3 regions of the Bradyrhizobium sp. USDA 4486 genome follow, and region 1 is predicted to be linked to each of the others. Evidence: predicted binding sites of a transcription regulator. Region 1 holds the regulator's gene; each other region holds the start of a gene.
What was found. The regulator PhoB, encoded in region 1, activates phosphate uptake and scavenging genes when phosphate is short. The targets are predictions, from matches to a motif close to TGTCATNNANCTGTCAT.

Region 1 (9,747 bases):
GTGCCGGAGTCCTTGGCGACACCAAGGCGCGCGGCATCGAAGCGCGCATAGGCGCGCAGGCGATCCGGCGCCTGGTAGTCCACCACCAGGAACGACACCGGACCGTCGGTCTGGGCCTGGAGGATGAAGCGGCCCTCGAATTTCAGCGCCGAGCCGAGCAGCGTCGTCAGCACGATGGCCTCGCCGAGCAGCTTGCCGACCGGCGCCGGATAATCGTGCTTGGTCAGGATCTCATCGAGCGCGGGCCCGAGCCGCACCAGGCGACCGCGCACGTCGAGCGCGTCGACCTCGTAGGGCAGCACGGCGTCATCGATCGGAACCGCTGATGGCGCGCGAACCGGGCCTTCAGGCCCGGTCTTCATGTCAGGGGATTGGAAAACCATGGCGCTTTATCTGGGGTCGGAGGTGGTGGAATGGAAGGGCCGCGAGGGGCGGTGTGTTCCGGATGCAGTCATGATCGCACACGATCCTGCAGATTCGATGTCGTCCCGGGGCGCGCGACTTGTCCGCCGAAGCTCGAAGAGCGAAGGCGAAAGCGCGAACCCGATACGCATGACCGCAGGCCTGGGTTTGGCGAAGACTGTCGGCCTTTAGCGTCCGCCGCGCGAGAGATTCCGCGGTAGCCCCTGCGTTCGCAGTGCGTTCGCAGGGACAACGATCTGTGAGGCGACCGCCGGGGCTTCGGCGAGATTACGTCACCGCGTCGAAGCACCAGGCCAGAATGCCCTTCTGCGCGTGCAGGCGGTTTTCAGCCTCGTCGAACACGACCGATTGCGGGCCGTCGATCACGTCATCCGTGACCTCCTCGCCGCGGTGGGCCGGCAGGCAGTGCATGAACAGCGCGTCTGGCTTGGCGAGCGACATCAGCTTGGCATTGACCTGATAGGGCTTGAGCACGTTGTGCCGGTGCTCGCCTTCCTTGTCGCCCATCGACACCCAGGTATCGGTGACGACGCAGTCGGCGCCCTTCACGGCGGCCTCAGGATCGGTGCCGAGCACGATCGGCGCATTCGTCGCCTTGATCCAGTCGCGCATCACCTTCTTCGGCGCGAGCTCCGGGGGCGTTGCGACGTTGAGCTTGAACTTGAAGCGCTCGGCGGCGTGAGCCCAGGACGCCAGCACGTTGTTGTCGTCGCCGGTCCAGGCCACCGTCCGGCCCTCGATCGGGCCCCGATGCTCCTCATATGTCATGAGGTCGGCCATCACCTGGCAGGGATGCGAACGCCGCGTCAGGCCGTTGATGACGGGCACGGTCGCATGTTGCGCAAGCTCGAGCAGCGCCTCGTGGTTGAGGATGCGGATCATGATGGCATCGACATAGCGCGACAGCACGCGCGCAGTGTCGGCGATGGTCTCGCCACGGCCGAGCTGCATCTCGGCTCCGGTGAGCATGATGGGCTCGCCGCCGAGCTGGCGCATGGCGACGTCGAACGAAACGCGGGTGCGAGTCGAGGGACGCTCGAAGATCATGGCCAGCGTCTTGCCTTCGAGCGGCTTCACCGGCTGGTGCGCCTTCTGCTTCGCCTTCATCGCGGAGGATGCGGCAAGCATGCGCTTGAGCTCGGTGAGCGGCAGCTCGTTGATATCGAGGAAATGCTTGGGTGAACTGCTCATCAGCTTGCCGCCCGCTTGTTGGCGGCAAGGGCCGTGCAGGCGCGCTCGAGCCGCACGACGCTATCCTCGATCTCGGCTTCTGTGACGACCAGAGGCGGCAGGAAACGCACGACATTGTCGCCGGCGCCGACGGTGAGCAATTTTTCGTTGCGCAGCGCTGCGACCAGATCGGCGGAGGGCACCACGGCCTTGATGCCGATCAGGAGCCCCTCGCCGCGCACCTCGCTGACGACGTCGGGGTGACGGTCGATCACGGAGGCGAGCTTCTGCTTGAGCAGCAGCGACATCTTCTGCACGTGATCGAAAAAGCCGGGCTTGAGCATGACGTCGAGAACGGCGTTCGCAGCCGAGATCGCGAGCGGATTGCCGCCGAAGGTCGAACCATGCGAGCCGGGGCCCATGCCAGCCGCCGCCTCCGCGGTCGCCAGCACTGCGCCAATCGGGAAGCCGCCGCCGAGCGCTTTCGCCAGCGACATCACGTCAGGCGTGACGCCGGTGCGCCGATGCGCGAACAGATCGCCGGTGCGGCCCATTCCGGTCTGCACCTCGTCGAACGCGAGCAGCAGGCCCTTCTCGTCGCAGAGCTGGCGCAACGCCTTGAGGAAGGCGGGCGGCGACGAACGCACGCCGCCCTCACCCTGGATCGGCTCGATCAGGATGCCGGCGGTCTGCGGACCGATCGCCTTCTTTACGGCCTCGATGTCGCCATGCGGCACCTGGTCGAAACCGTCCATCGGCGGGCCGAAACCTTCGAGATATTTTGCAGCTCCCGTCGCAGCCAGCGTTGCCAGCGTGCGGCCGTGGAAGGCGCCTTCGAAGGTGATGATGCGGTAGCGCTCGGGATGACCCTTGGAGAAGTGATGATGGCGGACCAGCTTGATCACGCCCTCCAGCGCCTCGGCGCCGGAATTGCAGAAGAAAACGAAATCCGCAAAGCTCTCGCTGCATAGGCGCGCGGCGAGCTTCTCGCCATCGGGGCTCTGGAACAGGTTCGACATGTGCCAGAGCTTCGTCGCCTGCTCCTGCAGCGCCTTGACCAGCGCGGGATGAGCATGGCCGAGCGCATTCACCGCGACGCCCGATGTGAAGTCGAGATAGCGCTCGCCGTTGGTCGCGATCAGCCAGCAGCCTTCGCCGCGCTCGAAACCGAGGTCGGCCCTGGCGAAAACGGGGAGCAAATGCGGCGCGGCGCTGTTGGTCATGACGATCACTTGGATGTTGCGGACGGCCTGAGTGCGTTGCGCAACGCACCATTGACCGGCCCGGAAAACGAAACGTGCCGCCTTTTAAGGGCGGCACGCACGACTATCTTATGCTTGGTGAGACGGGTGTCAATGCCGCCCGAAAAGCCCCAGGAAACGCTGAATCCGTAGTCTTGCGGTGCCGATTTTGCGGGATTTTTCACCACGGAACATGTGGAAGCGAGTCGGCGGACTCTTGCGCGCGAGTCACGCCATATTGTAGCGTTTGGACTGTCAGATACGACATCTCGTGCAGCAGTTCTGATCCCAAGAGTCCTCATGTACCGGCGTAAACGTTCGGGCGCACCTTGTGTGCCCGGCGAGCCTTAAGGGATTCTGGCGGCACGGGTTTTTCAAGGCTTAGGCATTCGCTGTGAGGCCCCAGGATGGCTGGCCGGCAGCGAGGGAAAGGGTGCAATGACGGTTTTGACCTGGTCCGATGATCGCGTCGAGCAGCTGAAGAAGCTCTGGGAGGCCGGACTTTCGGCCAGCCAGATCGCGGCCGAGCTCGGCAATGTGACCCGCAATGCCGTGATCGGCAAAGTGCACAGGCTCGGCCTGTCCGGCCGCGCCAAGAGCCCCTCGTCGGCCGCGCCCCGGCCGCGCAAGGCGCGTCCCGCGCAGCACATGATGCGCGTGAGCCGCCCGATCTCGCGCGGCAACACCGCGCTGGCGCAGGCCTTCGAGGTCGAGGTGGAGGCCGAGCCGGTCACCTACGACAACGTGGTGCCGATGAGCCAGCGGCTGTCGCTCCTGGAGCTGAACGAGGCGACCTGCCACTGGCCGGTCGGCGATCCATCGAGCCCGGATTTCTTCTTCTGCGGCGGCAAGGCGCTCTCCGGCCTGCCCTATTGCGCGCAGCACTCGCGCGTCGCCTACCAGCCGGCGGCGGATCGCCGCCGCGCGCCCGCGAAGCCGGGCACGCGCTGAGCACTGCTTCAACGACATCGTCCCGGCACGCGGCCGGGACGATCCGAAGCAAAAAAGCGCGCCGCTCGGCACGCTTTTATTTTGCTCGCTTGCAGCCGTTCTTACGTCTGCTCCGCTTTCGCGAAGCGATCGTCCAGCGCGTAGCCGGCGCCGCGGACGGTGCGGATCGGGTCCTGCTCGCGGCCGAGATTGAGCAGCTTGCGCAGACGGCCGATATGCACGTCGACGGTGCGTTCGTCGATGTAGATGTCGCGGCCCCAGACGCTGTCGAGCAGCTGCTCGCGCGAGAACACGCGGCCGGGGTGCTCGAGGAAGAACTCCAGCAGGCGATATTCGGTCGGACCGAGATCGATCGGCCGGCCCGAGCGCGCGACGCGACGCTTGTCGCGGTCGAGCTCGATGTCGCCATAGGCGAGCACGGTTGCGAGCCGCTCCGGGCTCGCGCGCCGCAAGAGGCCCTTCACGCGCGCCAGCAGCTCCGGCACGGAGAACGGCTTGACGATGTAATCGTCGGCGCCGGTCGCAAGACCCCGCACCCGCTCGCTCTCCTCGCCGCGCGCGGTCAGCATGATGATCGGAAGCTGCTTGGTCTCCGGGCGGGTGCGCAGCCGTCGGCACAGCTCGATGCCGGAGAGGCCCGGCAGCATCCAGTCGAGCACGATCAGGTCGGGGATGTGCTCCTTGAGACGGGTGTCGGCGTCGTCACCGCGCATCACCGTCTCGACGTCATAGCCATCGCCTTCGAGGTTGTAGCGAAGCAGCTCGGTGAGAGCTTCCTCGTCTTCAACCACCATAATGCGCGCGCCCATGGTGTCGTCGCTCCTTGACTCTTCAGCTATTCGGGATCGTCGTGGCAAAGGTCGTCATGTCACCCTTCGGCCGCTTGTCGGTGATCGCCTGGCCCTCGATCATGTAGAACACGGTCTCGGCGATGTTGGTGGCATGGTCACCGATGCGCTCGATGTTCTTGGCGCAGAACATCAGGTGAATGCAGAACGAGATGTTGCGCGGATCCTCCATCATATAGGTGAGAAGCTCGCGGAACAGAGAGGTGCAGATGGCGTCGACTTCCTCGTCGCCCTTCCACACCGCCATCGCCGCCGGCAGGTCGTGCGCGGCATAGGCGTCCAGCACCGACTTGACCTGCTGCTGCACGAGGTCGGTCATGTGCTCGAGGCCGCGGAACAGCTTCAGCGGATGAAAGTCCGTCTCCAGCGCCGCGACGCGCTTGCCCATGTTCTTGGCGAGATCGCCGATGCGCTCGAGATCGGTGGCGACGCGCATGGCGCCGACGATCTCGCGCAGGTCCACCGCCATCGGCTGGCGGCGGGCGATGGTGAGCACGGCGCGCTCCTCGATCTTCTTCTGGAGCGCGTCGATCTCGGCGTCGGTCGCGACCACGCGCTGGCCGAGCACGACGTCGCGACGGATCAGCGCGTCGACGGAATCGACGATCATGCGCTCGGCGAGGCCGCCCATCTCGGCGACCAGGCGGGTGAGCTCCTGGAGGTCGGTGTCGAAGGCCTTTGCGGTATGTTCAGAACCCATATCCCGTCTCCTCAGCCGAACCGGCCGGTGATGTAATCCTGCGTGCGCCGATCGCTCGGCGAAGTGAATATCTTGCTGGTATCGTCGAACTCGATCAACTCGCCGAGATACATGAAGGCGGTCTTGTCGGAGACGCGGGCCGCCTGCTGCATGTTGTGGGTGACGATCGCGATCGTGTAGTTCTCGGACAGCTCCTGGATCAGCTCTTCGACCTTGGCGGTCGAGATCGGGTCGAGCGCCGAGCAGGGCTCGTCGAACAGGATCACCTCGGGCCGCACCGCGACGGTGCGGGCGATGCAGAGGCGCTGCTGCTGGCCGCCGGAGAGCGAGAGGCCGGACGCATTGAGCTTGTCCTTGACCTCGTTCCACAGCGCGCCGCCGCGCAGCGCCTTCTCGACGCGGTCGTCCATCTCGGACTTCGAGATCTTCTCATAGAGACGGATGCCAAACGCGATGTTCTCGTAGATCGTCATCGGGAACGGCGTCGGCTTCTGGAACACCATGCCGACGCGGGCGCGCAGCAGGTTGAGGTCCAGCTTGGGGTCGAGGATGTTGGTCTGGTCGAGCATCAGCTGGCCGGTGGCGCGCTGGCCCGGGTAGAGGTCGTACATCCGGTTGAAGATGCGCAGTAGGGTCGACTTGCCGCAGCCCGACGGGCCGATGAACGCCGTGACGCGATTGGTGCCGAGCGTCAGGTTGATGTTCTTCAGCGCGTGGTGCTCGCCGTAATAGAAGTTGAGGTTGCGCACCGTCACCTTGGCCGGGGCCTCGGGCAGCGGCTGCGAGCCGTGCTGAACGGGCGTACTGACGGTAACTGACATATCGCTCATTTTGCGGTCCTCTCGGCGCTCAGGATGCGCGCGCCAATGTTCAGGGCAAGCACGGTCAACGTGATCAGCAGGGCGCCGCTCCAGGCGAGCTGCTTCCAGTAGGCATAGGGGCTCTGCACGAAGTTGTTGATGGTCACCGGCAGGTTGGCCATCGTCTTGTTCAGGCTCAGGCTGAAGAACTGGTTCGACAGCGCGGTGAAGAGCAGCGGCGCGGTCTCGCCGGCGACGCGGGCGGTGGCCAGCATCACGCCGGTGATGAGGCCCGAGCGCGCCGCGCGATAGGCGATGCGCTTGATCACCAGCGAGCGCGGCAGACCGAGCGCGGAGGCAGCCTCGCGCAATGCGTTCGGCACCAGCAGCAGCATGTCCTCGGTCGTGCGCAGCACCACCGGAATGACGATCACGGCGAGCGCGAGGCAGCCGGCGATGGCCGAGAAGCCGCGCATCGGCACCACGACCGCGCCGTAGATGAACAGGCCGATGATGATCGAGGGCGCCGACAGCAGGATGTCGTTGATGAAACGGATCACCGAGGTCAGCTTGTCGTTGCGGCCGTACTCGGCGAGATAGGTGCCCGCGAACAGGCCGAGCGGCGCGCCGATGCCGACGCCGAGCGCGGTCATGATCAGCGAGCCGACGATGGCGTTGAGGAGGCCGCCCTCGGTCGAGCCGGGCGGCGGGGTGTTTTCGGTGAAGACCTGGAGGTTGAGCCCGGTCAGGCCGTTGTAGAGCAGCGTCAGCAGGATCAGCGCGAGCCAGGTGACGCCGAAGGCGGCGGCGGCAAGGCAGAGCGCACGGATGACGATGTCCATGCGGCGGCGGCGTGCGTAAATCGGGTTCATGTTACTTCCCCGCCTTCTTTTCGAGACGCAGCAGCATCAGGCGCGCGGCGGCGAGCACGAAGAACGTGAGCACGAACAGCAGGAGGCCGAGAAGGATCAGGCCGGACTGGTGCAGGCCGTCGCTTTCGGCGAACTCGGACGCGATCGCCGCCGAGATCGTGGTGCCCGGGGCGAAGATCGACGAGGAGATGCGGAACGAGTTGCCGATGATGAAGGTCACCGCCATGGTCTCGCCGAGCGCGCGGCCGAGCGCCAGCATGACGCCGCCGATGACGCCGACGCGGGTGTAGGGGATCACCACGCTGCGGACGACTTCCCAGGTGGTGCAGCCGACGCCGTAGGCCGCTTCCTTCAGCACCGGCGGCACCGTCTTGAACACGTCGACCGAGATCGAGGTGATGAAGGGCAGCACCATGATGGCGAGGATCAGCGAGGCATTGAACAGGCTGAGATAGGACGGGGGACCGGCGAAGATCGCGCCGAGCACGGGGATGCCGTCGGAGATCTTGATCATGAACGGCTGGTAGGTGTTGGCCAGGAACGGGCCCAGCACGAAGAAGCCCCACATGCCGTAGATGATCGAGGGGATGCCGGCGAGCAGCTCGATTGCCATGCCGATCGGGCGGCGCGCCCATTGCGGGCACAGCTCGGTGAGGAAGATGGCGATGCCGAGACCGACCGGAATGGCGATCAGCATCGCGATGAACGAGGTGACGAGCGTGCCGTAGATCGGGCCGAGCGCGCCGAGCACGGGGGGATCTGCCGACGGCGCCCAGCGCTGCGTCCACAGGAACGAGAGGCCGTATTCCTTCATCGCCGGGAAGGCACCGACGATCAGCGAAACGATGATGCCGCCGAGGATCAGCAGCACGGAGATCGCGCTGAGCCGCGTGATCCAGTAGAAGGTGAGGTCACCGAGCTTGAACGCGCTCAACGCCTTGGCGCGATCGTACGGTCCGGCGGCATCAACTACATTGCTCTCGACAGCCATCTCTGCCACGCCGATCCCCTGTACCTGTTTATATACGCTTGTTGTCGGTGCTGCGCTCCGGATGCAGCGCGAGGCCGATCCGGAGCGGACGTCTTTGAGGTCCCGGCAATCGAGAGCGCCTTAGCTCTTAATGTCGGCCGACCAGGTCTTCTCGATCAGCTTCACGACGCTCTCGGGCATCGGGATGTAGTCGAGCTCCTCGGCGGCCTTGGCGCCGTTCTTGAACGCCCAGGTGAAGAATTTGATGGCTTCCTTCGACGCCGCCTTATCCGCCGGCTCCTTGTGCATCAGGATGAAGGTCGCCGCGGTGATCGGCCAGGACTTGTCGCCGGGCTGGTCGGTCAGGATGACGTAGTAGCCGGGAGCCTTGGCCCAGTCGGCGTTGGAAGCAGCCGCCTGGAAGGCTTCGACGGTCGGCTGAACCGTCTTGCCGGCCTTGTTGATTAGGGCGGTGTAGGTCAGCTTGTTCTGCTTGGCATAGGCGTACTCGACATAGCCGATCGAGTTCTTGGTCTGGCTGATGTTGCCCGACACGCCTTCGTTGCCCTTGGCGCCGACGCCGACCGGCCACTCGACCGCGGTGCCCTCACCGACCTTGCTCTTCCAGTCCGCGCTGGCCTTGGAGAGATAGTTGGTGAAGTTGAAGGTGGTGCCCGAGCCGTCCGAGCGGCGGACCACGGTGATGGCATCCGACGGCAGCTTCACGTTCGGATTGAGCTTCTTGATCGCGGCGTCGTCCCACTTGGTGATCTTGCCGAGATAGATGTTGGCAAGGGTCTCACCGTCGAACACCAGCTCGCCGGCCTTGACGCCCTCGATATTGACGACGGGAACGATCGCGCCCATCACCATCGGCCACTGGACGAGGCCGTCCTTCTCGAGCTGCTCTGCCTTGAGCGGCGCGTCGCTGGCGCCGAAGGTCACGGTCTTGGCCTGGATCTGCTTGATGCCGCCGCCCGAGCCGATCGACTGATAGTTCAGACCGTTGCCGGTCTCCTTCTTGTAGGCGTCAGCCCATTTCGAATAGATCGGGAACGGGAAGGTCGCACCGGCACCCGTGATGTCGGCAGCAAAGGCTGCCGTCGTCGTTGCGGCGACCAAGCCAGCAGCGACGATAGTTTTGATGAAATTCATGCTGGTCTCCATACAGGGGAACGAAGCGCCATCCGCGCCCGATCGCGCTCCCCGCGCCGCCCCTTTAGGAGCGGTCGGCTGTGCTTTTACGAAGGTTTCGTGACAGTTGGATGACACCACCAAGCGACTGGAATCGCTTTGATTTCAGCTCTGTGTCAGGTTCTTCACCTGAGGAAAACAGGCGGTGAAGGTGGCGCCCTGCCGGGGCACACTTTCGATCAAAAGCCGCCCGCGATGACGGTTAAGAATATGTTTGACCAGCGATAATCCGAGCCCGGTCCCGCCCTGCGAGCGGCTGTCGCCGACGTCGACCCGGTAGAACCGCTCGGTCAGGCGCGGCAGGTGCTCGGGCGCGATGCCGGGACCGAAATCGCGCACAAGGACCCGGATTTCCTGGGTTCCATCCGTGTCTGCCGGAACCGTCAGCGACACGATGACCCGGCCGCCCGAGGCGCCGTATTTGAGCGCGTTCTCGATCAGGTTCTCGAACAGGCGCAGCAGCTCCTCGCGATCGCCCGCGATCATGACGGGGGTCTCCGGCAGATGGGTCTCGACCTCGACCTGGCGCTCCCGCGCCAGCGGCTCCAGCCCGTCGGCGACCTGGAAGATGATCGGCA
Region 2 (9,747 bases), 170 kb from region 1:
CGTATCCTTGCCCGCACCGCTCGGTCCGACCACAAGCACGAGCCGCCCCGGGCCGGTCGCGCCCGTCTCATCCTGCGCTATGGCCATCGTCTCGCTCATGCGACGCGGCGTCCTTCGCGCCAGACGCTGCGGACGACGGGAACGTCGCCTGCAACATGCACGCGGATCAGATCGGCGCGCTTGCCGGTCGCGACCTCGCCGCGGTCGGTGAGGCCGACCGCCTCGGCCGGCGCCTTGGTCACGGTGCGAACCGCGGCCGGCAGGCTGATCGCCGGCACATGCTCGGGCAATTGCAGCGCGGCCATCAGGAGGCTCGACGGGATGTAGTCCGACGACAGGATGTCGAGCAGGCCTTCGCGGGCGAGGTCGACGGCGGCGATGTTGCCGGAATGCGAGCCGCCGCGCACCACGTTCGGCGCGCCCATCAGGATGTCGATTCCGGCCTGGTGCAGGCCGCGCGCGGCCTCCAGCGTGGTCGGGAATTCCGCGACCGACACGCGATCGCGCACGGCGTCCGCGACGTTCTCCTCGGTGGTGTCGTCGTGGCTCGCGAGCGGAATGTTGTACTCGTGTGCCAACGCCACGATCTCGCGCATGTTGGCCGCGGCATAAAGCCTCTGATATTCGAAGCGCTTTGCGAACAGCTCGTCGAGCTCGGCATCGGTCTTGCCGCCGCCCTTGCCGCGGTAATAGTCGCGCAGCTTGACCTCGTCGCGGAACTGGCGCTGGCCCGGCGTATGATCCATCAGCGACATCAGCTTGACGTCGGGACGGTCGATCAGCTCCTTGGCCTCCTCGACCACGCTCGGCATCGGGATCTCGCAGCGCAGATGAAGGAAGTGGTCGGCGCGCAGCAGATTGGCATTGCGCGCGGTCGTGATCGCGGCGGCGAGCACGCCGGCCCGGCCGTCGACCTCCTCGGCGCCGTCCTCGCGCCAGACCCGGAGCGAGTCGAACACGGTGGTGATGCCTGAGGTCGCGAGCTGGCCGTCATAGGAGATGACGGCGGCGACCGGATTCCAGAATACCTTTGGCCGTGGCACGTAATGCGCTTCGAGGTGGTCGGTGTGGAGCTCGATCAGGCCGGGCATGATGAGGTCGCCGCCGGCGTCTTCTGCGTCCGCGGGCGCGGTCCCATCGCCAATCTCGGCAATGCGTCCGTTGGCAAGGGCGAGCCAGCCCTGCTCGATCACCCGGTCAGCCAGCACGATCCTGGCGTTGGCGATCAACGATTCCTTCGACTTCATTTCCATTCCCTTCAGGCCGCGGCGGCAAAGCTGGTGACGTCGACGATGCGGTCGGCGATCAGATGGCGGATTTCATCGTCATGGACAATGGCGACCATGGCGACGCCCTCGCGCTTCTTCTCGGCGACCAGCTCGACCACGACGGCGCGGTTGGCGGCATCGAGCGAGGCGGTCGGCTCGTCCAGTAGCAGGATCGGCAGATCCGAGATGAAGCCGCGCGCGATGTTGACGCGCTGCTGCTCGCCGCCGGAGAAAGTCGCAGGCGGCAGCTGCCAGAGTCTTGCGGGGATGTTGAGCCGATGCAGTAATTCGCCGGCACGGGCCTGCGCGTCGGCCCGGCTCATGCCGTTCACGATCAGCGGCTCGGCGACGACGTCGATGGTGGCGACGCGCGGCACGGCGCGCAGGAATTGGCTGACATAGCCGATGGTACAGCGGCGGATGTTCAGGACCTGCCGCGGCTCGGCAGTGGCGAGATCGACCACCGCGCCGCGATGGCGGATGCCGATGCGGCCGCTATCGCAGCGGTAGTTGCCGAAGATCATCTTCAGGATCGACGATTTGCCGGCGCCCGATGGCCCAGACAGCACGACGCATTCCCCCGGGGCGACCTGGAAGCTCACGCCGCGCACGACCGGCAATTCGATGCCGCCTTGCAGATGCATCGTGAAGGTCTTACCGGCGTCGGTGATGTCGATCATCGCGGTCATCGGAGAACTCATGTTGGAAGGCTTATGGCGGCAGAATCGAGGAGACGAGGAGCTGGGTGTAAGGCTCGCGGGGATCATCGAGCACCTGGTCGGTGAGGCCGGTCTCGATGACGCGGCCGCCCTTCATCACCATCACGCGGTGTGACAACAGGCGCGCGACCGCGAGATCGTGGGTGACAATGATGACAGCAAGGTGCAGCTCGGCGACGAGGCTGCGCAAGAGGTCGAGCAGGCGCGCCTGCACGGAGACATCGAGGCCGCCGGTCGGCTCGTCCATGAACACCAGCCGCGGCTCGGTGACGAGGTTGCGCGCGATTTGGAGGCGCTGGCGCATGCCCCCGGAATAGGTACGCGGCGCATCATCGATGCGCGCGGTGTCGATCTCGACGCGGGTGAGCCAGTCCGACGCAGTGTTGCGGATGCGGCCATAGTGGTTCCAGCCCACCGCCATCAGCCGCTCGCCGACATTGGCGCCGGCCGAGACCGCCATGCGCAGGCCCTGCGCTGGATCCTGGTGCACATAGCCCCAATCGGTGCGGAACAGGAAGCGGCGCTCGGCCTCACCCAGGGTCGTGAGGTCGCGGGTGATACCATCGCGCATCCGATACGACACCCGGCCGGCGGTCGGCGCGAGCTGGCCCGACAGCATCTGCAGCAGCGTCGATTTGCCCGAGCCGGACTCGCCGACGATCGCCAGCACCTCGCCGGGATAGAGCGCGAACGACACGTCGCGGCACGCTGCGATGCGGCCATAGGACTTGCCGAGGGATTCCGCCACCAGCAGCGGCTGGTCGTCTTCAAGCGTGTCGAGATCAGCCATGTGAACTCCCCTGCGCCTTCTCCTTGTACGGCGCGGCGCTGAGGCTGCCGTGATGGCCAGCGGCCTGGCGGCCCTCGCAATAGTCGGTGTCGGAGCAGACGAACATCCGGCCGCCCTTGTCGTCGGTGACGATCTCGTCGAGATAGGAATTTTCGGCGCCGCACAGCGCGCAGGGCGCGTTGAAGCGGTACGGTTCGAACGGGTGATCCTCGAAATCGAGCGACACCACCCGGGTGTAAGGCGGAATCGCGTAGATGCGCTTCTCGCGGCCGGCGCCGAACAGCTGCAGCGCCGCGCAATTGTCCATCTTGGGATTGTCGAATTTCGGCGTCGGCGACGGATCCATCACATAGCGCGCATTGACCTTCACCGGATAGGCATAGGCGGTCGCGATGTGGCCGAAGCGGGCGATGTCCTCGTAGAGCTTGACGTGCATCAGGCCGTATTCGGCGAGCGCATGCATGCGCCGCGTCTCGGTCTCGCGCGGCTCGAGGAAGCGTAAGGGTTCCGGGATCGGCACCTGATACACCAGCACCTGGTTCGCGCGCAGCGTCGTCTCCGGAATGCGGTGACGGGTCTGGATCACCGTTGCCTCGTCCGTCGCGGTCGTCGTGGCAACGCCCGCGGTCTTGGCGAAGAATTTGCGGATTGAGATCGCGTTGGTAGTGTCGTCGGAGCCCTGGTCGATCACCTTGAGCACGTCTTGGGGACCGAGGATCGCGGCCGTCACCTGCACGCCGCCGGTGCCCCAGCCATAGGGCATGGGCATCTCGCGGCTGGCGAACGGCACCTGATAGCCGGGGATCGCGATCGCCTTGAGGATCGCGCGGCGGATCATCCGCTTGGTCTGCTCGTCGAGATAGGCGAAATTGTAGGCGGGCGCGTTCATTCCGCGGCCTCCTTCATGGCATCGGGGGCGTTGGCGTCGGCAAACGCTCTGGAAAATTCTTGGCGGAGCTTGCGCAAGAGCCCGAGCTCGGACTGGAAGTCGACGTAGTGCGGCAGCTTCAGATGCTCGACGAAGCCGGTCGCCTGGACGTTGTCCGAATGCGACATCACGAATTCTTCATCTTGCGCGGGGGCCAGGGCCTCTTCACCCAGCTCGCGGGCGCGCAGCGCGCGGTCGACCAGCGCCATCGACATGGTCTTGCGCTCGCTCTGGCCGAAAGCGAGACCGTAGCCGCGGGTGAAGCACGGCGCTTCGGTCGCCGAGCCCTTGAACTGGTTGACCATCTGGCACTCGGTGAGCTCGATGGAGCCGAGCGGCACCGCGAAGCCGACCTCCTCGGCGAAGAATTCGACCTCGACCTCGCCGAAGCGGATCTCGCCGGCGAAGGGATGGTTGCGGCCATAGCCGCGCTGGGTCGAGTAGCCCATCGCGAGCAGGAAGCCTTCGTCACCGCGCGCGAGGTTTTGCAGACGCAAATCGCGATCCGCCGGAAAGTTCAGCGGCTCGCGGGTGAGATCGCCGACGGTAGCGCCTTCTTCGGCCGGCGGCGAGGATTCGATCAATCCGTCGCGGCCGAGAATGTCGGTCACGCGCGGCGTTGCCGCGCTCGAGGCTTCGGCCGTCGCGGGCGGCTCCGGCACGAAGCCTTCGGCAAGCGCAGGATCTAGCAGGCGATGCGTATAATCGAAAGTCGGACCTAAGATCTGGCCGCCGGGGATATCCTTGAAGGTCGAGGACACCCGCCGCTGAACGCGCATCGCGCCGGTGTCGACCGGCTCGCTGACACCGAAGCGCGGCAGGGTGGCGCGGAAGGCGCGAACCAGGAAGATCGCCTCGATCAGGTCGCCGCGCGCCTGCTTGATCGCGAGCGCCGCGAGTTCGCGGTCATAGAGCGAGCCCTCGCTCATGACGCGATCGACGGCAAGGCCGAGCTGCTCCGAGATCTGGTCGAGAGTGACCTCCGGAACGCTTTGATCGCCGCGCCTGGCATTTGCGAGCAGGCGATGGGCGTTCTCGATGGCGCGTTCGCCGCCTTTGACTGCGACATACATGCTTCAGCTTCCCTTGTTCGCGACGCGCGTCGTGCGCGGGATCGCAACCACGGCATCATCGGCGACCAGCACCACGTCGATGCCGCGCGGAAACAGCGTCTCGTTGAACTTCAGACGGTCGAATAAATCGGTCGGCTTGATCGAGGCCTGGAGCGTCGCGACGCCGTCGATACCGGGGCCGCGCAGCTCGAAGGCGCGGCCGGAATCGAGGCTCTCGACCTGGATGATCACCGTGGTCGAACGATCCGGATATTCATTGGTGCCGAGCGCGAAGCGCTCCAGCGCCGGCAGCAGGACGCCATCGCCGATCAGCGCGAAGCTCGCAATCGAGTTATCCTGGATCACCGGCGCACCGGTGTGGAACTTCAGCCACTTCGTCACGTCGGAGCTTTCCGCCAACCGCGCATCGAGCCAGAGCGGCGTGTCGTGATCGAACAGCGTGAGCGCGATCGCGGCCGTGCCGCGCATCATCATGCCCGGCGCGCCCGCCATCGGCACGATGCGCTGGACCGAGCCCGGCCGCGCCATCGCATCCATCACCGAGCGAAAGGTCGATTGGGCCGACAACACCTTGTCGGCGAACCCCGGCGGCAATTCCGCAATCGTGGTCATGGTCTCACCCCTCACCGCGCACCATGGTGTAGAAATCAACCTTCGTCGCGGCGGTCTCTTCCGCCACCTGCCTGCGCTCGACCATAAGCTGCTCGCGCAACGGCGCGATTACGTCGCGCTCGACGGCGGCGGCGAAATCGCGCGACTGCATCAGCGCATCGCACAACGCGATCAGCCGCGCCTTGTCGCCGTCGCGTCCGAGCGTGTAGCCGAAGCCGACCTCGCCGCTCGCAAGCCGCACCGCGGCACGCGACACCGTGGCTTCGCCGAGATTGAACGGCGCGCCGTCGCCGCCGACGCGCCCGCGCAGCATCACGAGGCCGTTCTCCGGCGCGCGCAGATCCCGATGATCGGGCAACGCGATAGCGCGGAGGCGGGCGGCGATCTCGCCCGCCTCCGCATGCGCCAGCACGGCCATCGCGGCCTGGCGCTGGGCTTGCTGGTTGTTGTGCTGGGTCACCTGATCCACCGAACTTTTCGACACAACTTGCCGAATCTAAGTTGTCTATGATAATAGACAACTTGATACGGAAGCGCCATGACTGTTTCGTGACAAACGTGTGATTTCTGGAGTAGGCTTTCCGGCGACATGAGTATGCAGGACACCGCCTCCTCAGGCGTCGCGCTGTGGCGCCTCGTCGCCGACGGCATCGAACGCGGCATTGCCGACGGCCGCTTTGCGGCCGGCGACAAATTGCCGGGCGAGATGGAGATCGCCGAAACCTATCGCGTGAACCGCCACACCGTGCGGCGCGCGCTCGCGGCGCTCGCCGAGCGCGGCCTCGTGCGCGCCGAACGCGGCAGCGGCACCTATGTCGAGGCGCAGAAGCTCGCTTATCCCTTGCGCTCGCGCACGCGCTTCTCCGAGATCGTCGGCGCCGAGGGCCGCGAACCGCATGGGCGGCTGATCGAGGCGACAGATGACGTGGCGACGCGCGAGCTGGCGCGGGAACTCGGCCTCAAGGCCGGCGCGCCCCTGGTGAGGATCGAGGCGATCCGGCTTGCCGACCGCACGCCGATCTGCGTCTCCACCACCTGGCTGTCAGCGGAACTGTTCCCCGGCGCCGGCGAGGTGTTCGCCGAGACGCGCTCGATGACGAAGCTGCTCGAGCATTTCGGCGTGCGCGACTATCGCCGCGGCGCGACGCGCATCACCGCGGGTATCGTCGATGCCACCGACGCCGCGCGGCTCGACCTGCCGCTGGGCCGGCCGATCCTGGTGGTGGATGCCACCGACCATGATCTCGGCGGCAAGCCGCTGGTGACCAAGCACTCGCGGTTTGCGGCCGAGCGGGTGGAGTTTCTGGTGGAGTCGTAGCGACTGTCTCCGCAAAACCGGAGCCGTAGGGTGGGCAAAGGCGCGACAGCGCCGTGCCCACCATCTTTGCAAGATTCGCGAGAAGTGGTGGGCACGCTTCGCTTTGCCCACCTCTACGGCACCTGTGCTTAGGCGACCGCCCTACGCCCGATAATGGCAAACCGAAGCTTGCCCGAGATGAAATCGATCGCGGAGACGGCGACGAGGATCATCAGGATCAGGAACGACACCTTCTGCCATTCCAACACGCGGATCTGCTCGGCGACCTGGAGGCCGATGCCGCCGGCGCCGACGATGCCGATGATGGTGGCCGAGCGGGTGTTGGATTCGATGAAGTAGAGCACCTGCCCTGCGATCACAGGCAGCACCTGCGGCAACAGACCAAAACGGATCTCGTGCAGCGCGCTGCCGCCGGAGGCACGGATGCCTTCGACCTGCTTCTGGTCGGCGCCTTCGATCGCCTCCGAAAACAGTTTTCCGAACGCGCCGAAATCCGACACGGCGATGGCGAGCACGCCGGCGAACGGGCCGAGTCCGACCACGTTGATCCATACCAGCGCCCAGATCAGCGTATCGACGCCGCGGATCGAATCGAGGAAGCGGCGTACGGGAAAGCGCAGGATCCGCGAGGGGATGACGTTGCGCGCGGCGAACAGGCTGACCGGCAGCGCGAACAATGCGGCGAGCGTGGTGCCGAGCAGCGCGATCGAGAGCGTCTCGCCGAGCGCCTTCAGGTAGGCCGGCAGCGAGGAGCCGGGATCCGGCGGGATCATCATCGGGCTGATCCAGCCGAGCTGGCTGAGGCCGGCGAAGAACCGCGAGGGCGAGAAATCGAGATCGACGAGGCCGTAGATGAGGATCGCGAACGCCGCAACGATCATCGCCGGCATCGCGAGCCGCGTCGATGCCGGCCGGTCGAACATTTCGGGGTAGCGCGCTCGCATCTCGCGCGTATCGACCTCCTGCGGCGTCACGTCCGCGCCTCCTTGCCGAACAGGCGGCCGCGCAGCCAGCCGGTGGTGATGTCGATGATGAAGACGGTGATGATGATGAACAGGAGGATCGCGCTGACGTCGGAGTAGTAGAACTTGCGGATGGCGACCACGAGCTCCTGCCCGATGCCGCCGGCACCGACGAACCCCATCACCGAGGCCTCGCGGACATTGATCTCGAAACGCAGCAGCGCGTAGCTGGCATAGCCGGCCGTGACCTGCGGCAGGATGGCAAAGCGCATGCAGGCGAGCCAGCCCGCGCCGGTCGAGCGGATGCCTTCGACCGGCTTCATGTCGGCATTCTCGACGATCTCGGAAAACAGCTTGCCGAGCGCGCCGGTGGAGTGGATCGCAATCGCGAGCACGCCGGCCATCGGCCCGAGCCCGAAGGCGATCACGAAAACCAGCGCGAACACGATGCCGGGCACAGTGCGCGCGAATTCGAGCAGGCGGCGGACCACGAAGCGCAGCCAGGACGACGGCGAGGTGTTTTCGGCAGCGAAGAAGTTCAGGGCAAAGGCCAAGGTCGCGCCGGTCAGCGTGCCGACATAGGAGATCAGCAGGGTCTCGCGCAGCATCTTCAGCCATTTACGCCAGCCCCAGAGCCACTCGCCGAAATCGGTCCAGACCCGCTGGCCATTGTCGAGCGTGAGGATGCGGTCGAAATAGCTGATGAAGTTGCCGAAATAGGTGAACAGCGTGCGCAAATTCACCTCGGCGCCGATGCCGGCGAGAACCAGCGCCGCGGCGAAGATCACGACTCCGAACAGAAGGCGGATCCGCTTGCGCGCAACCGCCTGGCGATAGGCGGCGTTGAGCGCGGCCAGCTGCTGCTCGGGGAGGATCGAAACCGCGACGGTCATCGGATCAGGAACGGTGATCGGTCAAAAAAGAGAAAGAGCCGGGTCCGTCGACCCGGCTCAAGTGGCTCGTCCCGAAAGCTCAGGACGCCTTCTTCTTACGCAGCGCATCGACGAACTTGATCAGCTCGATCGTGCCATCCCAGTCCTTGGTGGTGGCGGGATGAAACCCCTTCTTCTGGCCATCCGACAGGCGCTCGAACGCGGCCTTGTCCTTGGCCGGCGCGTCGAAGAACGCCTTGGCGATCGCAGCCTTGGCATCTTCCGGCAGGTCCGAGTTGTAGGCATAGGGGCCGTTGATGATCGGCGCCGACTTGTGGATGATGCGGAAATCATCCTTCTTCATCGCCGAGCCGTCGGCGTTCTTCAGCATGCCCTTGGTCAGCATCTGCGCCAGCGTGGAGTCGTCGTCGCTGGTCCACTGATTGGCCGCGACGTCAACCGTGCCCTGCGCCAGCGCCAGCATGGCATTCTCGTGGCTGCCGGTGAAGACGACCTTGCTGAAATAGCTGTCGGCGTCTGCGATACCCATCTTGTCGAGCTCGAAACGCGGCACGTTGTTGCCGGAAGTCGAATTCGGGTCGACGAGGCCGAGATTCTTGCCCTTGAGGTCGTCGACCTTCTTAAAGGGGCTGCTCGCCTTGACGAAGAACACCGAGTAGTAGCCGGTCGAGCCGTCGGCGTTGATGTCGTTGGCGAAGGCGTCGGTCTTGACGCCGGTGAGGCGAGCGCGGGCGAACGAGGCCGAGCCGTAGCTCGCGATATGGATGTTGCCGGCGCGCTGGCCTTCGATCACGGCCGCGTAGTCGTTGGCGATGCGCAGCGTGACCTTCACGCCGAGCTGCTTCGAGAGATATTCCACGAACGGGGTCCAGCGCTCGGTGACGCCGGAGGCGTTCTCCGCCGGAACGACCGCAAAGGTCAGCTCGGGATATTTGGCTTTCCAGTCTTCGGCGGAGGCCGACGAGGCGAAAGCGAGCGCGGCAGCGCCGGCAAGAACTAATCTGCGAGTGATCATGATACCCTCTTGATCGTTGGAAATCGGTTGACGCGAAACTGGCAAACTCAACAGGTGGCGCGGCTCAGGCGGCCGCGGCAGTTCCAAGCGCCGGAACGCCCTCGGGCGCAGGGACAGGGGTGCCGCCCATGACGTCGGCGGCTTCGAGATCGTAGAGCTCGCGCGCAAC
Region 3 (9,747 bases), 6.0 Mb from region 1:
CTTGGCGATCCGCGCCGGTCGCGGCATCGCGAGCCGCACGTCGCGATAGCTCGGCATTGCGAAGGTGCGGAACGATTGCGGCGTCAGGAATGTAAACTCGACGCCAAGACCTTTGACGCAAAGACCTTCGACGTTAAGACCTTCGACGTTAAGCCCTTTGGCGGCCTCTGCGAGCTTGGTCAGCGTCCGAACCACACCGTTGACTTGCGGGTGCCAGGCGTCGGTCGCGACCAGGATGCGCATCAAGCCGCCTCTGTTACGCAGCTCTGGCTGCCACCTGCGGAACCTGCGCCGGCTTCCGCAGCTGGTCGGCCCAGGTGATGATCTCGAAATGGCCGTCGTCGTGCTCGACCAGCGCGGTGCAGCTCTCGACCCAGTCGCCGCAATTCATGTAGCGGATGCCAGCCTCGTCGCGGATCACGGCGTAGTGGATATGGCCGCAGATCACGCCGTCGGCGTCATGGCGCCGTGCTTCGGCGGAGAGCGCCTGCTCGAACGCGCCGATATAGTTCACCGCGTTCTTGACCTTCTGCTTGGCCCATTGCGACAGCGACCAATACGGCACGCCGAACATGCGGCGGAAGAAGTTGACGAAGCGATTCATCTGGATCGCGAAGTCGTAGGCCTTGTCGCCGAGATGGGCGAGCCAGCGCGCGTTCTGCACCACGAGGTCGAAGATGTCGCCGTGGATGACGAGGTAACGCTTGCCGTCCACGCCGGTGTGGACGGTGTTCTCGACGACGTCGATGCCGCCGAAATGCGTGCCGTAATAGTTGCGCAGGAACTCGTCGTGATTGCCGGGCACGTAGATGATCTTGGCGCCCTTGCGCGCCTTGCGCAGCAGCTTCTGGACGAGATCGTTATGCGATTGCGGCCAGTGCCAGCTCGATTTCAGCGCCCAACCATCGACGATGTCGCCCACGAGATAGATCGTATCGGCATCGTGGTAGCGCAGGAAGTCGAGCAGAAGATCGGCTTGCGAACCGCGGGCTCCGAGATGAACGTCGGAGATGAACAACGTGCGAAAGCGCCGCTCCGGGCTCTCGTCACTCACATCGTAACTTCCCATGCGACCGCCCGTAACAATTTCCCGTGACAGGGGGATGACGACTGAAACTTTGAGGCGCCCTCAGATACGAATCAAACCATGCCTCGCCCTCTCCGCGAATATCAGTCGCATGCGACAATCAGGCGACATGAAGCGGTGGAGATCGCCCGCAAAGCTACGGAACCCCAAAGGCGCTGTTGGTTAACGCCGGGAGCCGCCGCGCCGCACGAGGGCGACGTCAATAGATCTTGTGGAAATGGTGGATCGGCCCGTGGCCGTGGCCGACGCTGAAGCGGTCGGCGGCGGCGATCGCCGCGCTGATCCAGGCCTTGGCGCTCTGCACGGCACGCTCGAGAGCCTCGCCCTTGGCAAGCCCGGCCGCAATCGCCGACGACAGCGAGCAGCCAGTGCCATGGGTATTGCGTGTGACAACGCGCGGCGCGGCAAGTGCGACCGTTTTCCTGGAATCGACGAGATAGTCGATGCTCTCGCTGCCCTCGCCGTGCCCGCCCTTGATCAGCACCGCGCGGCAGCCGAGTGCCAGCAGGCGGCGGCCCTGGCGCTCGATCTCGGCCTCGCTCGCCGCGACCGGCTCTTCGAGCAGCGCGGCGGCTTCCGGCAGGTTGGGCGTGATCAGCGAGGCGAGCGGCATCAGTTTCGTGCGCAGCGCGTCGACGGCTTCGGACGCCAGCAGGCGGTCGCCGGAGGTCGCGACCATCACGGGATCGAGCACGATATGGCCGGGCTTCCACCGCGTCAGCGCGGCCGCGATCGCAGCGATGCTGGCGGCCTGGGCGACCATGCCGATCTTCACCGCGCCGACCTCGAGATCGGAGAACACCGCGTCGATCTGAGCCGTGACGAAATCGGCCGGCACCGCGTGAATGCCGGTGACGCCGCGCGTGTTCTGCGCCGTCAGCGCCGTGATGGCGGAGGCGCCGTAGACGCCGAGCGCAGCAAAGGTCTTCAGGTCCGCCTGGATGCCGGCGCCGCCGCTCGAATCGGAGCCGGCGATGGTGAGCGCGACCGGCGTCGTCATCGCGGGAGACATCTGCTTGATACGGACAGCGCCATGGCCTGTCCTAGCGCGGCCGGAGAACGCCAGCAAGCGTTGCGGGCCGCGGGCAGTCGTGATTCGCTGTGCCGACGGCCCCCCGAATCAGGTGGAGCCGATCCGGCGCGGCATCGGCGCCCCGCAATCGTGCGGGCTTGCAAAATGCAACCGCGCCGTCCCCTTGGTATGGTCTCGCGTTCGGCGTGTGCGTCCATGCGTGAGAGGTTGGGCGGCGGGACCCGTCCAACGGCGCCAGTGAAGCGGGCCGCCGCGGCCCGCGAGGGCGTTGAATGCCAGCTTGGGGGTGGAACCGTGTGGGCCTTTCTCGAACGTATCCTCGACTCCTCGATGTTCGCGGCGCACGGCATCTGCCTGCTGTGGGAACCCGAACTGATCTGGCTCCATGTCGTCTCCGACGCGATCATCGCGGCGGCCTATTTCTCGATCCCGTTTGCCCTTGCCATTCTCGTCACCAAGCGGCGCGACCTCAAATTCGGCTGGGTCTATTGGGCGTTCGCGATCTTCATCATGGCCTGCGGCCTGACGCACGTGCTGGCGATCTACACGCTCTGGGTCCCGGTCTACGGCATCGAGGGCCTCGTCAAGGCGGTCACGGCCGCAGCCTCCATCTTCACTGCCGGCGCGCTCTGGCCGCTGCTGCCGAAGATCCTGACGATCCCCTCTCCGTTCGAGCTGCGGCAGGTCCAGGCCGCGCTCGAGGAGGAGGAGATCAAGACCCGGGACGCAACGCTGCTGCTCAAGCAGGTCAGCGAAGCCCAGCGCGCGATGCGCGAGAGCGTGGTGCGCCTCACCGCGATCGTCGAGACCGCGGTCGACGGCGTCATCCTGTTCGATTCCCAGGACCGCATCCTGCTGTTCAACCCGGCCTGCGAGCGCCTGTTCGGCTACGAGGCCGGCGAGGTGATGAACCGGAATGTCAGCATGCTGATTTCAGGCGCGGACGCGGCGCCCGACCGCCGCGCGAGGCAGTTTGCGACCGGCGGCGAGGCCGTCGGCCTGCGCAAGGATGGCTCGACCTTCCCGATGAACCTGTCGGTCGGCCAAGCCCGGCAGGATGGCGAGTTGATCTTCGTCGGCATCGTCCACGACCTCACCGCGCGCAAGCTGACCGAGCAGCAGCTCCAGCAGGCGCAGAAGATGGAGACGGTCGGTCAGCTCTCCGGCGGCATCGCGCACGACTTCAATAATCTGCTCACCGTCATGATCGGCAACGCCGAGCATCTGAGCGAGCAGCTCAAGGCAAGGCCCGACCTGCGGCGATTTGCCGACGACATCTGCCTGTCGGGCGAACGCGGCGCCGAGCTGACGCAGCGGCTGCTCGCGTTCAGCCGCCGCCAGCTGCTCCAGCCGCAGACGATCGATTGCCGCAACCTGCTCGAGTCCATGTTCAAGCTGCTCAAGCGCACCTTGCGCGAGGACATCGAGATCAGGACCGCCTCCGGGCCCGGCACGATTCTGGCCTTTGCGGACCGCGCCCAGCTCGAATCCGCCGTGCTGAACCTTGCGCTCAACGCGCAGGATGCCATGCCGTCGGGAGGACATCTGACGCTGAGCACGGAGCTGGCTGCGATCGACGAGGACTATCGTGCCCTTCATCCCGAAGTCGCATCCGGCAGCTACGCCATGATCGCGGTCACCGATGACGGCGAAGGCATGACGCCTGACATCATCGAACGCGCCTTCGAGCCGTTCTTCACCACCAAGGAGGTCGGCAAGGGTTCTGGCCTCGGGCTGAGCATGGTCTACGGCTTCGCCAAGCAATCCGACGGCCATGTCTCGATCTACAGCGAGGTGGGCCTGGGGACGACGGTCCGGATCTATTTGCCGCGCGCCGACGCGGGACAATCGCAGGCTGACGTCGCGGATGGCGAGGACGCAGCGCCACGCGGATATGAGACGATCCTGATCGCCGAGGACGATCCGTTCGTCCGCTCCTCCGCCATCCGCCGGGTGGAAGCGCTCGGCTACAGCGTCGTTGCCGCGGTCAACGGCAAGGAGGCGTTGCAGCGGCTGCGCACCGATCCCGGCATCGACTTGCTGTTCACGGACATCGTGATGCCCGGCGGCATGAGCGGCTGGGAACTCGCCGATCAGGCGCGGCGGATTCGCCCAGGTCTTCCGGTCCTGTTCACCTCCGGCTACGCGCTGGAGACCCTGGTCGAGCAGGGCCGCGCGCATACGCAGGCGATCGTGCTGACCAAGCCCTATCGGAAGGCCGAGCTCGCGCAGCGGCTCAGGGACGCATTCGCCGCGGCGTCCGTGATCACGTAGACCCGTCGATCGGAGGCTGCCGAACGTGCTCGGGCCTGCGTGGTTCGAGACGCCCGCTTTGGCGGGCTCCTCACCATGAAGGTCTGATATCTCGCCGCGAAACAGGACCTCATCCTAAGGGCCCGCCGCAGGCGGGCGTCTCGAAGGATGGCCGCGGGCGGCATGTCCCCGCGGCCGACAAGCCCGCTTGCTAATCCCGGCCGCTTTTGGCCTATTAGCCGGAACACTATGCCTTCGGAGTGACTGCAATGGTTCCCTTCTTCGTCCAGATCAAATGCAAGCTCGGCCAGTCCTACACGGTCGCCAATGCGCTCGCCGAAGCCGAGATCGCCTCCGAGATCTATTCCACCGCCGGCCATTACGATTTGCTGGTGAAGTTCTACGTCGACAAGGACACCGACATCGGCCACTTCATCAACGAGAAGGTGCAGGTGCTGCCGGGCATCCAGGACACCCTCACCATCATCACCTTCAAGGCGTTCGGCACGGGCTAGCACGGCGGCGCCAGAGCACGATGCAATTAGGTTCGGCGGGCTGTCTGTAGTGCACCTCTCCCCGTCGGAGGTCGAATTGCTATGGCGCGCAATCGCGCCTCAGCAATCCGGGTGAGGGGCCGCGGCGCTCAGTCCTGAGCCGCATCGATACAACCAAAACTCATCCCACTTTAGCTTGTTGCCTTGCGCTTGGGCGGCGTCGGGCCGTCCACCGGCGGCAGCGATTTGATGTACTCCGCCATCGCCGCGAGATCCTCGTCCGGCAATTGCGAGGTGTTCTTGATCACGCGCGTCATGGCGCCGCCGACGCTGTCGCCGTCGGGCAGTTCGCCGGTCTTGAGGAAATAGGCGATATCCTTCGCGCTCCATTCACCGAGCCGTTTCTGCGTGATGTTGGGCACCCAGCCCTCGCCTTCCGGATTGGGACCGCCGGCAAAGCGCTCGCCCGAGATGATGCCGCCGAGCGCGTTGCGCGGGCTGTGGCACTCGGCGCAATGGCCAAAGCTGTTGACGAGATAGGCGCCGCGATTCCACTGCGGCGATTTGCTGGGGTCGGCGACGAACGGCTTGCCGTCCATGAACAGGAATTTCCAGATACCGATGTTGCGGCGGATGTCGAAGGGAAAGCGAACGTCATGGTCGCGCACCCTGCCTGCAACTGGCGGCAGCGTTTTCAGATAGGCGAAGAGATCGAGCACGTCCTCGCGCCTGGCATGCTGATAGGAGGTGTAGGGAAAGGCGGGAAAGTAATGCTGCCCGCTGGGCGAGACCCCGTGCATCACCGCGTTGACGAAATCGGCCTCTCGCCATTTGCCGATGCCATCGGTCGGATCGGGCGAGATGTTCGGCGCGTAGAACGTTCCGAACGGCGACTTGATCGCGACGCCACCGCCGAGCCTGAGGCGATCGTCCTGGCCGGGAACGGCATGGCAGGACGCGCAGCCGCCGGCGTTGAACATCACCTCGCCATTGGCAAGGTTCGCCACATGGGTCGGCGCGGGGCCCACGGCCGCCACCACCGGCGCGCTGAGCCACCAATAGACGCCACCCGCTGCGATTGCTGCGAGCAGCGCCGCGATCATTGTTCGTTGCAACATCAGGTCCATCTACGCGGTTGCGGCAAGCCTAAGACCTCTCTCCGCGCGGCTCCAGCCACGAAGAATTTAGTCCGTCCCGCGCGCCAACGGGAATAAACTGAAACGGCGGCTGTTGAAAGTTTGGCAATCCAACGAGATCACCAGGGAGAATGTCATGAACAAGATCGTGATCGCCGTGTTCGCGCTCGGCACTTTGGCTTTTGCAGGCTCGGCCAGCGCCGAAAAGCTGAAGGCAACGCTCGACGGCAAGTCCGAGGTGCCGGCAACGACCAGCAGCGGCACGGGGACGGCGGATCTCGACTATGACGCCGCCAGCAAGAAGCTGTCCTGGAAGCTCACTTATTCCGGCCTGTCCGGTCCCGCCACCGCCGCGCATTTCCATGGGCCGGCCGAGGCCGGCAAGAACGCCGGCGTCATGGTGCCGATCCCGAATGCAGCCTCGAGCCCGGTCGAGGGCTCGGCGACGCTGACCGAGACCCAGGCCGCCGATCTCCTCGCCGGCAAGCTCTACGTCAACATTCACACCGCGGCCAATCCGGGCGGCGAGATCCGCGGACAGGTGACGAAGTAAGGCAAGCTTGCTTCGTAGGCCAAGTCTCCTTCATCGGCAAAGGCCGGGCGCGCGGCAGGCGCGTCCGGCTTTTCGATTCGAGCGGCATGTCGCAGTCTGGCAATTCCGGCACTCCTGCCTTGTCTGCCTCGTGCGGCAGCCCTCCGGTGCACAGAGCAACGAGGCGGCCGCAGCGATCATGTCCAATCCGCTTTGAGCATGATCTGGAAAAGTGCGAAGCGGTTTTCCCTCGCGACATACGCGGAACGCCTTTGCGCGCAGATCAGGCGGCGTTCAGCGCCTGTCCGAGATCGGCGATCAGGTCAGTGGGATTCTCGATCCCGATCGACAGCCGTATCGTGCAATCGAGCACGCCAATTTTCTGACGGATGTCGGCGGGAACGCCGGAGTGAGTCATCGTCGCCGGCAGGCTGGCGAGCGACTCCGTTCCGCCGAGGCTCACCGCGAGCTTGAAGATCTGCAGCGCATTGAGGAATTTCACCGCTGCGTCCTTGCCGCCGACGATGTCGAACGAGAAGGTCGATCCCGCCCCCAGGCACTGCCGCGCGAACACGCGCCCCGCGGGCGAGGCCTCCTCGTGATGGCCAAGGTAATGCACCTTCGCCACCTTGACATGGTCGCGCAAGAAGTCCGCGACGAGCCGCGCATTCGCATCGGCCTTCTCCATGCGCAGACTGAGCGTCTCCAGCGAGCGGTTGATCATCCAGCAGGAATGCGGGTCGAGCTGGGTGCCGATGGCGCCGCGCAGCGCCTTGATGCCCTTCATGGTCGCCTTGCTGCCGAGCGCGGCGCCCGCGATCAGGTCGGAGTGACCGCCGACATATTTGGTCAGCGAGTACAGCGAAATATCCGCGCCATGCTCGATCGGCCGCTGAAACACCGGCCCGAGCAGCGTGTTGTCGCAGGCGATGACCGGCGTGTGCCCTTGCGCTTTTCCGATTGCCTCGGCGACGCGCCGGATCATCGCAATGTCGACGAGGCCGTTGGTCGGGTTGGCCGGCGTCTCGATCAGGATCATCGTGACACGGCCGTTGCCCATCGCCTCCTCCGAGGCCTGCCTGACCGCCGTCTCGTCGACACCGTCCGCAAAGCCCACGGCGCCGATCGACAGGCGCGCCAGCGTGTTCGTCAGCAGCGTTTCGGTCCCGCCATAGAGCGGCTGGGAGTGCAGGATGACGTCGCCCGGCCGGACGAAAGCGAGGATCGTGGTTGCGATCGCCGCCATGCCGGAGGAGAACAGGGCGCAGCTCTCGGTGCGCTCATAGACCGCGAGCTTGTCCTCGACGATCTCGCTGTTGGGATGATTGAAGCGCGAATAGACGAGACCCGCGCCCATCCCCTCCGGCGGCTCGCGCCGGCCCGAGACGAAATCGAAGAAGTCCTGCCCGTCCTCGGCGGTCTTGAACACGAAGGTCGAGGTCAGGAACACCGGAGGCTTGATGGCGCCTTCGGAGAGCTGCGGATCATAGCCATAGGTCAGCATCAGCGTTTCCGGATGCAGCATATGGTTGGCGATGTGGGTCTTCGACGGGAACGGTTTTGCCATGGCTTGCCTCGCTGGTCCTGATCGAGATGCGCGCCGCGCCTGAGCTTTTCGCGATGCTGAAGCAATCGGAATCGGACGCGCCGGTTCCGACGGCTCGCGTCAAACCCGACGCCATCCGTTACTCATCGCACGCAATGTACGGCCTCCGGATCACGCAAACACGACGTCTCGGACGCGCCGGTCCAGTCTTCAATGCGCCGGCAGCGGCTTCAACCCGGCCTTTGTGATGGCGGCTGCTGCGTCCGTCGAAGAGAGGAAATTCAGCAGGGCGATTGCGGCCTCGGCATGCTGCGAATTCTTCGGCAACGCGCCGACGTAATAGGTCGGCGGTTGGATCTCCGACGGCACCGTGCCTGCAAGATCGACGCCCGGAACATGCATGAGTTCGGCGACCTGCTGGAATCCGATCTCCGCCTCGCCGCGGGCCACGACCGCGGCCACCGGCTCGCCCGAGGGCGGACCCGGCACCTTGCGGCTCTTGCCGGCGATCTCGTCGGCAACGCCGAGCTTTCTAAAGCCGACCGTCGACAGATAGGTGCCGCTCGAACTGTCCGAATAGGCGATGGATTTGGCCGCAAGCAATGTCTTGCGCAGCGCATCCATCGTGCTGATGTCGGGCTTGGGCTGTCCGGCGCGGACCACCATGCCGATGAACGACTGCGCGAGCTGAATCCGGCTGCCGGGGCGCGTCAGCTCGCGCTTGTCCAGGAGATCGACACCGACGCCGTCCATGATCACGACATCGGCATCCTCGCCGCGCGCGAGCCGCGTCGGGATCGCCTCCGGCGAATCGCCGATCGAAGGTCCGCGCGTGGTGACGAGCTTGTGCCCCGTCGACGCCTCGAACGCGGGGCCGAGCTCCTTGTACACGTTGAAGAAGCCGGCCGAGATCATCACCTTGAGATCGGCCGCTCTCGCGCCGGGCACCGAGAGGACAGCGATCAGAACGGCGAACAGGCAGACGACATGGCGCGGCACGTTAAGGACCTCGAGAGGCATTTCGCTTGCAGTGTCCTACGAAAGTCAGGCTGCGTCCAGCCGCGACATGCGAGGCAGCGAAAAAGGGCGGCTGCTTGCGCAACTGCCCTTTTGTTGATGGTTGGTAGCCCGGATGGCGCGGGTTGTCCGCCGAGGGCGAAGAGCGAAGGCGGAAGCGCCTCAGCTGTTCTTGACGCGGAACGTCTCGTGGCAGCCGCCGCATTCCTTGCCGACCGCGGGGAAATTCGCCTTGAGCGAATCCAGATCCTTGATCTTGCCCTTGGCCTCGTCGACGGTTTTGGCGAAGCTTGCGATCCTGGCCTCGAAGCCGGCCTTGTCCTCCCAGACCTTCGGAGAGGTCGAATAATCGCCGTCGAGCTTCACGCCCTTGGCGCTGGCCGGAAACAGCTTCGGCAGCTTCTTGGCGGTGTCCGCGAACTGCGCCAGCGCCGCGTCGACCGTGGCCTGATCGTAGGGCTTCTCGCCCTTGACCATCGCCGCGACCGCGCCGGCGTTCTTGCCATTGCCCTTCATGAGCGCCTGGACCTCCTTGACGGACTCCTGCTGCGCCCAGACGGCGCCCATCCCGAGCAGCAGCGCGCCCGCAACAACCAACACTCGCTTCATTCGCAAAATCCCTTTCCTGAGACAGGATCGTGCTGACCCC

Region 2: phnF (phosphonate metabolism transcriptional regulator PhnF) is a predicted target of PhoB. The motif match lies at 5,929-5,945, and genes of this name have one in related genera.
Region 3: ACVWY3_RS04025 (UDP-2,3-diacylglucosamine diphosphatase) is a predicted target of PhoB. The motif match lies at 1,093-1,109, and genes of this name have one in related genera.

The regions. Positions count from the first base shown of each region.
Region 1 is NZ_JBSRZV010000001.1:6,835,135-6,844,881, reverse strand. It holds gene ACVWY3_RS32280 (Hsp33 family molecular chaperone) at 1-383, opposite strand, end outside; gene argF (ornithine carbamoyltransferase) at 691-1,614, opposite strand; gene ACVWY3_RS32270 (acetylornithine transaminase) at 1,614-2,816, opposite strand; gene ACVWY3_RS32265 (GcrA family cell cycle regulator) at 3,273-3,785, shown strand; gene phoB (phosphate regulon transcriptional regulator PhoB) at 3,887-4,594, opposite strand; gene phoU (phosphate signaling complex protein PhoU) at 4,617-5,333, opposite strand; gene pstB (phosphate ABC transporter ATP-binding protein PstB) at 5,345-6,163, opposite strand; gene pstA (phosphate ABC transporter permease PstA) at 6,160-7,005, opposite strand; gene pstC (phosphate ABC transporter permease subunit PstC) at 7,007-7,996, opposite strand; gene pstS (phosphate ABC transporter substrate-binding protein PstS) at 8,117-9,130, opposite strand; gene ACVWY3_RS32230 (ATP-binding protein) at 9,275-9,747, opposite strand, start outside.
Region 2 is NZ_JBSRZV010000001.1:7,001,187-7,010,933, reverse strand. It holds partial or broken gene phnN (phosphonate metabolism protein/1,5-bisphosphokinase (PRPP-forming) PhnN) at 1-99, opposite strand, end outside; gene ACVWY3_RS33065 (alpha-D-ribose 1-methylphosphonate 5-triphosphate diphosphatase) at 96-1,253, opposite strand; gene phnL (phosphonate C-P lyase system protein PhnL) at 1,259-1,957, opposite strand; gene phnK (phosphonate C-P lyase system protein PhnK) at 1,980-2,777, opposite strand; gene ACVWY3_RS33050 (alpha-D-ribose 1-methylphosphonate 5-phosphate C-P-lyase PhnJ) at 2,770-3,666, opposite strand; gene ACVWY3_RS33045 (carbon-phosphorus lyase complex subunit PhnI) at 3,663-4,778, opposite strand; gene phnH (phosphonate C-P lyase system protein PhnH) at 4,782-5,390, opposite strand; gene phnG (phosphonate C-P lyase system protein PhnG) at 5,395-5,859, opposite strand; gene phnF (phosphonate metabolism transcriptional regulator PhnF) at 5,980-6,708, shown strand; gene phnE (phosphonate ABC transporter, permease protein PhnE) at 6,837-7,631, opposite strand; gene phnE (phosphonate ABC transporter, permease protein PhnE) at 7,679-8,563, opposite strand; gene phnD (phosphonate ABC transporter substrate-binding protein) at 8,643-9,578, opposite strand; gene phnC (phosphonate ABC transporter ATP-binding protein) at 9,643-9,747, opposite strand, start outside.
Region 3 is NZ_JBSRZV010000001.1:827,436-837,182, reverse strand. It holds gene ACVWY3_RS04030 (glycosyltransferase family 4 protein) at 1-243, opposite strand, end outside; gene ACVWY3_RS04025 (UDP-2,3-diacylglucosamine diphosphatase) at 257-1,069, opposite strand; gene thiD (bifunctional hydroxymethylpyrimidine kinase/phosphomethylpyrimidine kinase) at 1,287-2,087, opposite strand; gene ACVWY3_RS04015 (PAS domain S-box protein) at 2,415-4,394, shown strand; gene ACVWY3_RS04010 (Lrp/AsnC family transcriptional regulator) at 4,643-4,888, shown strand; gene ACVWY3_RS04005 (c-type cytochrome) at 5,059-5,985, opposite strand; gene ACVWY3_RS04000 (CHRD domain-containing protein) at 6,140-6,556, shown strand; gene ACVWY3_RS03995 (cystathionine gamma-synthase family protein) at 6,819-8,102, opposite strand; gene ACVWY3_RS03990 (substrate-binding domain-containing protein) at 8,292-9,101, opposite strand; gene ACVWY3_RS03985 (c-type cytochrome) at 9,261-9,707, opposite strand.